Regions from separate parts of the Achromobacter sp. 1011791174 genome, predicted to be linked through region 2. Evidence: predicted binding sites of a transcription regulator. Region 2 holds the regulator's gene; each other region holds the start of a gene.
The links. Region 2 encodes FNR, which switches genes on or off when oxygen is low (the NO sensors DNR and NnrR bind a similar motif). Its sites were predicted from a motif close to TTGATNNNNATCAA; they were not measured.
Positions count from the first base shown of each region.

Region 1: AC6LJ5_RS19260 (lipid-binding SYLF domain-containing protein) is a predicted target of FNR. The motif match lies at 1,235-1,248, and genes of this name have one in related genera.
Region 3: ubiU (ubiquinone anaerobic biosynthesis protein UbiU) is a predicted target of FNR. The motif match lies at 1,413-1,426, and genes of this name have one in related genera.

Region 1 is NZ_JCBANH010000058.1:16,262-18,519, forward strand. It holds gene AC6LJ5_RS19255 (adenosylcobalamin-dependent ribonucleoside-diphosphate reductase) at 1-1,153, opposite strand, end outside; gene AC6LJ5_RS19260 (lipid-binding SYLF domain-containing protein) at 1,338-1,973, shown strand; gene AC6LJ5_RS19265 (NRAMP family divalent metal transporter) at 1,970-2,258, opposite strand, start outside.
Region 2 is NZ_JCBANH010000141.1:2,401-4,658, forward strand. It holds gene clpB (ATP-dependent chaperone ClpB) at 1-236, opposite strand, end outside; gene AC6LJ5_RS28660 (gamma-glutamylcyclotransferase family protein) at 376-849, shown strand; gene fnr (fumarate/nitrate reduction transcriptional regulator Fnr) at 946-1,674, shown strand; gene AC6LJ5_RS28670 (hypothetical protein) at 1,683-2,258, shown strand, end outside.
Region 3 is NZ_JCBANH010000096.1:8,593-10,850, reverse strand. It holds partial or broken gene AC6LJ5_RS24860 (type IV pili methyl-accepting chemotaxis transducer N-terminal domain-containing protein) at 1-518, shown strand, start outside; gene AC6LJ5_RS24855 (response regulator) at 690-1,352, shown strand; gene ubiU (ubiquinone anaerobic biosynthesis protein UbiU) at 1,462-2,258, shown strand, end outside.

The DNA.
Region 1 (2,258 bases), on a different contig from region 2:
CGAACACGCGCGCGGCCGGCGAGCCATAGTCCAACCGCAGCATCAGCAGCGCATCCCCAAGCCCGGACAGTCCCACGCCGATACGGCGCTTGGCCCGGGCCTCGGCCGCCTGCTCCGGCAAAGGCCAGCAGGTCAGGTCCAGCACGTTGTCCAGCAGGCGCACCTGTATCCGCACGCGTCGTCCCAGCTCGCTGAAATCGAAGCCGGGCGGTCCGTTCGCGCCGAACGGATTGCGCACGAAGCGCGACACATTGATCGGCCCGAGCACGCAGCTCCCATGGGGCGGCAGGGGTTGCTCGCCGCAAGGGTTGGTGGCCGACAGGCGTTCGCTGTCGCGCAGCGGATTCAGCGCATTGATCGTGTCCACGAACAGCACCCCCGGTTCAGCGTCCCGGCAGGCCGCGGCGGTCAGCGCCTCCCACAGCCGCCGCGCCGGCAGGCGGGCATAGGGCCAGGTTCCATCGTCGCCACGCACGCCTCGCTGTGATGCCTGTCCGCCCGCCGGCGGGCAGGCATGGCGCAGGGTCCACGCCTCGTCGTTCTCCACGGCCCGCAGGAAGCGGTCGCTCAGCGCGACCGACAGGTTCAGGGTCGGCCAGCGGCGCCGTCCGGCCTTGGCGCGCAGGAAGGCGGGCAGGTCCGGATGATCGCAGGCCAGTACGCCCATCTGCGCGCCCCGCCGGCGCCTGGCCGGCGTGGCCAGGGCCTGGCAGGCCTGGTCGTAGCGGTCGATGACGGCGCATGCGCCGCCCCGACCCGCGCCTGAGTCCGCGGGCGGCACAGGGCTGAAGTCATAGCCGACGCCACCGCCCATGGACATCGTGCGCACGGCGCGGGCCAGCGCCGCATCCAGGCCTTGCGGCCAGCCCAGGCCGGGATCGATGGCAGGCTGGACGAAGCAGTTCACCATGGTGGCCCCGCCGTCACCGTCGCCGTCTGCGGCGCCGGCATTGGCCATGATGCGCCCCGCGCCGATCGCGCCGGCGAGGAAATTTTCCAGGAAGAGGGCGGCGTGGCGCTCCCGCTCCGGTCCGGCCTCCCGCGCCGCCAGCGCGATTGCCACCCGGCGGTACGTATCGATCCGCAACGACTCGCCTGGCCACGCGTAGCGGTCCGCATAGACCAGATCCGAAATATCCCCAGGCTCGGTCATGGCGCGTCCTCGTGATGCTGGCGCATCGGCCCGCATGGCCGCGCCGATGCCTTGGTGTAGCACCGCCCCGAGGCGCCGTGCTTGACTGTTGTCAACAGCGGGCGGGCGCGGCCATGCGTCAATGGACTTGTCCGTCCGGACGGCAAGGGGCCGCCGGACACTTGCCCAAGATCAGGGAGCCGGTATGAAAACGCGCCTCGCCCTCGTGCTGTTCCATGTCCTGCTCATGCTGTTGCCGACGGCCGGCGCCCGGGCGCAACCGGCCAGGAGCCCGATGAGCGTCTCGCCTGCCATGCTCGCGCGCGTCGATCAGGAGTCCGAGGCCGTGCTGTTACGCCTGTACCGGCTGTCTCCCCGGGCGCGCGCCGTGCTGGCCCGCGCCTTCGGCACGCTGATCGTGCCCGGCCTGCGGGCGGATGGCGGCATCCTGGGAGTGGCCTATGGGCGCGGCGTGCTGATCGAGGCGGGCGGCGAACGCACCTATTACAACGTTATCGCCGGTCCGCCCGGGGCCATACTCGGCCTGGACGGCAAGTCCCTCGTCCTGTTCTTTTCGACACAGGACGCACTGCAGACGTTCCTGGCCGCGCCGGGCTGGGTGGAGGGCGAGAACGGCGCCATCCAGATCCTGGACGAGCAGGCCCTGACGGGGCCGCGCGGTCCGGCGCCAGGACCGATCGCCGGTTTCATCCTGGCCGACGACCATCTGGCGCGCGGACTGTCCCTGTCGGGCAGCCTGTTCATCAAGGTGCCGATGTTCCTGTGCAGCGACGCGTCGGCCGCCTGCGCCGCCGACGGCGCGATGCTCCAGGGACGCTAGAGCGTGGCCAGCATGGCGACGACGACGAGCGCCATGACGCCCGTGGCGCTCCAGCCCGCCAGGCGCAGGCCGGGACCGATGACATGCGCGCCCATGACCTTGGGCCGCGACGCCAGCAGCATCATCACGCTCATGATGGGCAGCGCGATCACGCCATTGCACACCGCCGCCCAGAACAGTTCCGCCACCGGATCGAGCGGGGTGAAGCACAGCGCCACTCCGCCCATGGTGGCCGCGCCGATGATCGCGTAGAAGGCCGCGCCCTCGCCCTTGTCCAGACGGGCG
Region 2 (2,258 bases):
TTGTCATCGCCCTGCACCTGAGGCAGGGACTTGAGCGCCTGCTCGATGGCCGGCTGCAACCGGTTCACGGCGACGCCGGCGCGCGCCAGCAGGCTACCGGCCCCGCTGTCGGGATCGGACAGCAGCGCGGACAGCACATGTATGGGCTCAATGTAGGGATGATCGTTGCGGGCGGCCAGGCTCTGGGCGTCCGCCAATGCCTGTTGGAACTTGGTGGTAAGTTTGTCGAATCGCATAGTGGTCGTTTGGCTTGTTGAGGAGCCTGACCGATGCATCGCCGGCTGGCTCGATGACCTGAATATGCGGCCGGGACGGGGAATTTCAATACCCTGCCGGCCTTGCGGACTCTATCGACGTGCGGCAACCTGAGGAATCATGAGCATATACGTTTTTGTCTACGGCACGCTACGCGCGGGCGAGATCAACGACCTGGAGCGGACCGCCTCCGACCGTGGACTGCCGGCGGTACGGCGGGTCGGCGCGGCCAGCGTGCCGGGCCGGCTGGTCGACTTCGGCGCCTGGCCCGGCCTGATTCCCGTGGCTGACGGGCGTCGCGTCCTAGGAGATATCTATCAGGTCGAGCCGGCCCATATCCAATTGATGGACGAGATCGAGGACTACCATCCCGGCCGGCCCGGCTGCTTCCTGCGCCGCGACGTGCTGGCGCGCCTCGCGCAGCCGGGCCCGGACGGCGCGGAGCTGCCCTGTCAGTACTACCCGATAGATCCCGCGCGGCGTGGCGCCGCCAGCGACATCGCGGCCGTCGATCACGTCACGGACTGGGTCGTTTACCGCCACGCGGGGAACGCTCGCGCGGCGTCCCTGTCCAAGGACGCCGCGAGCGCGTAAGACACCCGTAGTAACAACGGACTACAATACCAATTGTCATCACGCTTCATGCCCGCATCGGCTACCCGCCGCTCGACGGGCGCTATAGAGGTCAATATGCAAAAAAGGGTCCCCGTAGCCCCAGATGCCGCCCATTGCTCCACGTGTATGCTGGGACACGTGTGCGTGCCCGTGGGCATGGCAGCCGCCGAAGTAGAAAAGCTGGACGAACTGGTGAAGGAACGCGTGCGCCTTGAAAAGGGCAAGACGCTGTACTCGCTGGATCACCCCCTCGACGCGGTCTATGGCGTGCGCTTCGGCAGCCTGAAGACGCAGCTCGAAGACGCGACTGGCCAGATCCAGATCACCGGTTTCCACCTGCCCGGCGAGATCGTCGGCATGGACGGCATGCTCGAGGGCAAGCACGTGTCGGCCGCCGTCGCCCTGGAAGACTCCGAAGTCTGCGTCATTCGCCTAAATGAAGTCGACCGCGTCGCCGCCCACCTGCCCTCGCTGCAGCAGCAGTTCCGCCGTCTGATGAGCCGCGAGATCACGCGTTCGCACCAGATGCTGGCCTCGCTGGGCTCGATGCGCTCCGAGCAGCGCCTGGCGGCTTTCCTGCTGAACCTGTCGCAGCGCTACGCCTCGCTGGGCTATTCGTCCACCGAATTCGTGCTGCGCATGAGCCGCGAGGAAATCGGCAACTACCTGGGCCTGACGCTGGAAACGGTGAGCCGGCTGTTCTCGCGCTTCGCGCGCGATGGGCTGATCCGCATCAACCAGCGCGAAGTCCGCATCCTCGACCAGCCCGCGCTCAAGCAGCTGCTGGGCCAAGAAAGCTGCTGAAGCCGCCCATGCGCCGCGCGCGCGCCTTCCTGCCGGCCGCCAGCCTGATGCTGGCGGCGCGGGCGGCCCCGCTGACGGCCGCCGCGCAGACGCCACTGCCCGACCCCTACGACTACGACGAATCCGCCCCCGCGCCCAAAGCGGCCAAGCCGACGCGCTGGCAGACCGTCGAGCTGGGCAAGCCGGGCCATCGCTACAAGATCCCGGTCTACGCCAACCGCCCGCTGGGCAAGGGCGAACTGGCCGACATCAAGCAGGTGGTGGTGGTGATCCACGGCGTCAAGCGCGACGCCGACCGCTATTACGAATACGTGACCGACCTGCTGGAACGCAATCCGGAGCGCGCGCGCGACACACTGGTGCTGGCGCCGCGTTTTTCCGGTTCCATCGATTCCGGTTTCGCCGGCATGGCGGCATGGCGCAAGGCCAGCTGGGAAGAAGGCGAGGACAGCGTGCAGGCCGCCGGCCGGCCGGCGCCGGTCAGCTCGTTCCAGGTTCTGGATGACCTGCTGCGCAGCCTGGACGACCGCCAGCGCCTGCCCGCGCTGGCCGGCATCGTGCTGGCCGGCCATTCCGGCGGCGCG
Region 3 (2,258 bases), on a different contig from region 2:
GGACGTGCGCGAGCTGCTGACCAATTTCCGCAGCAAGCTGTCGCAGGGCGATCTATACGTGGCGATCGAGGACACCGTGGACCGCTTCCGTCGCCAGACCGGCATGGATACCGAGCTGGCAGTGGGCGAGCGCCAGGGCGCGCCGCTGGCGCCGGACCAGCAGTTGCAGGTGCTGTTCATCCTGCAGGAGGCGTTGTCGAACGTGCGCAAGCACTCCGAGGCCGCGCGCGTGCGCGTCGAGGGCCGCAAAGCGCGAAGCCGACCTCGAGCACAACTCCGAGGCCGCGCGCGTGCGCGTCGAGGTCGAGGACGGGCGCGATTTCGTGCTCGACATCAGCGACGACGGGCAGGGCTACGACGCCGAGGAAGTGGCCGCTCGTGGCGAGGCGCATGTGGGCCTGCACATCATGCGCGAACGCGCGGCGCGGATGCGCGCCGTGATAAAACTCGAATCGCGGCCGGGTCAGGGCACGCGAGTCCTCTTGACCCTGCCCGGAGCCGAACGCCAGGCCGCCTAGAGGGAGGTGGCCCACCCCCGAAGCGCTGCGCGCTTCCCACCTGGGCGGCCCCCCTCCAGGGGGCGTCGCCACGGACCGGCAAAGCCGGCTCCGCGCGACCCGGCGGAGCTGAGCCACGGCCTGCGAGACGGGGGGTGGGCGGTGCTTTCCATAACTGAACGATGCAATAACATGTCCATCCGAATCCTTCTTGTCGACGACCACACGCTGTTTCGCTCGGGCCTGCGGCTGCTGTTGCAGCGCCAGCCCGATTTCGAGATCGTGGCCGAGGCCGGCGACGGCGTCGAGGGCCTGAAGCGGGCCAAGGAACTCAAGCCCGACGTGGTGCTGCTGGACCTGAACCTGCCGGGCCTGTCCGGCCTGGAAACGCTGCAGCTGCTGGTGCAGGACCTGCCTTCCTGTGCGGTCATCATCCTGACCGTCTCGGAAGAGGCCGACGAGCTGGGGCAGGCGCTGCGCGACGGCGCGCGCGGCTATCTGGTCAAGAACATCGACGCCGAGGCGCTCACCAGCGCGATCCGGCGCGCGGCGGGCGGCGAGCCGGTCATCGCGCAAAGCATGACCGCCAAGCTGGTCGAGCAGTTCCGTGGCCAGGCCCAGGCCGGCGCGCAGCCGGCGGGGCAGGGCGAGCGCCAAAGGCTGACCGCGCGCGAGACGCAGATCGTGCAGTATCTGGCGCGCGGCGCCAGCAACAAGGTCATCGCGCGCGAGCTGGACGTGAGCGAGAGCACGGTCAAGATCCATGTGCAGAACGTGCTGAAGAAGCTCAACCTCACCAGCCGCGTGCAGGTCGCCGTGTACGCGGTGGAACACGGGCTGCACGTCGAGGAATGAGCGCGCGGCGCGCGCGCCCGCCGGCGGACTGATGCGCCGCAAACGCCGGCCCGCCGCCGTTTGATCTGCGACAAGGCCGCGCCCGGCACCGGCCCCTAGACTGGCCGGCATGCAAACGCGAACCTCACCCATGGAACTGGTGGCTCCGGCCGGCAGCCTGGCCGCGCTCAAATCCGCTATCGAAGCGGGCGCGGACACGGTCTACCTGGGCCTCAAGAACGCCACCAATGCCCGCAACTTCGCCGGGCTGAATTTCACCGAAAACGACATCCGCGCCGGCGTCGAGCTGGCCCATGCGCGCGGGCGGCAGGTCCTTTTCGCCATCAACACTTTCGTGCAGGCCGGGCGCGGCGAGGAATGGCGCGCGGCGGTGGACGCGGCCCATTCGCTGGGCGCGGACGCCGTCATCATGGCCGACGCGGGCCTGCTGGGCTATGCCAGCGACCGCTATCCCGACCTGCGGCTGCACCTGTCGGTGCAGGGCTCGGCCACGCACGCCGACGCCATCGAGCTGATGAAGGAGCAGTTCGGCATCAAGCGCGTGGTGCTGCCGCGCGTGCTGACGCTGGCCGAGATCGCCCGCATCTGCGGACAGGTCAGCGTCGAGGTCGAGGTGTTCGGCTTCGGCAGCCTGTGCGTGATGGCCGAGGGCCGCTGCCTGCTGTCGTCCTACGCCACCGGCGATTCCCCCAACAACAAGGGCGTCTGTTCGCCCGCGCACGCGGTGCGCTGGGTGGAGGACAAGGGCCGCATGGACGCGCGCCTGAACGGCATCCTGATCGACCGCTACGAGCCGGGCGAGCCAGCCGCCTATCCGACGCTGTGCAAGGGTCGCTTCAAGGTCGATGGCGCCGACGACCACGCGCTGGAGGAACCCACCAGCCTGAACGCCATCGGCCTCTTGCC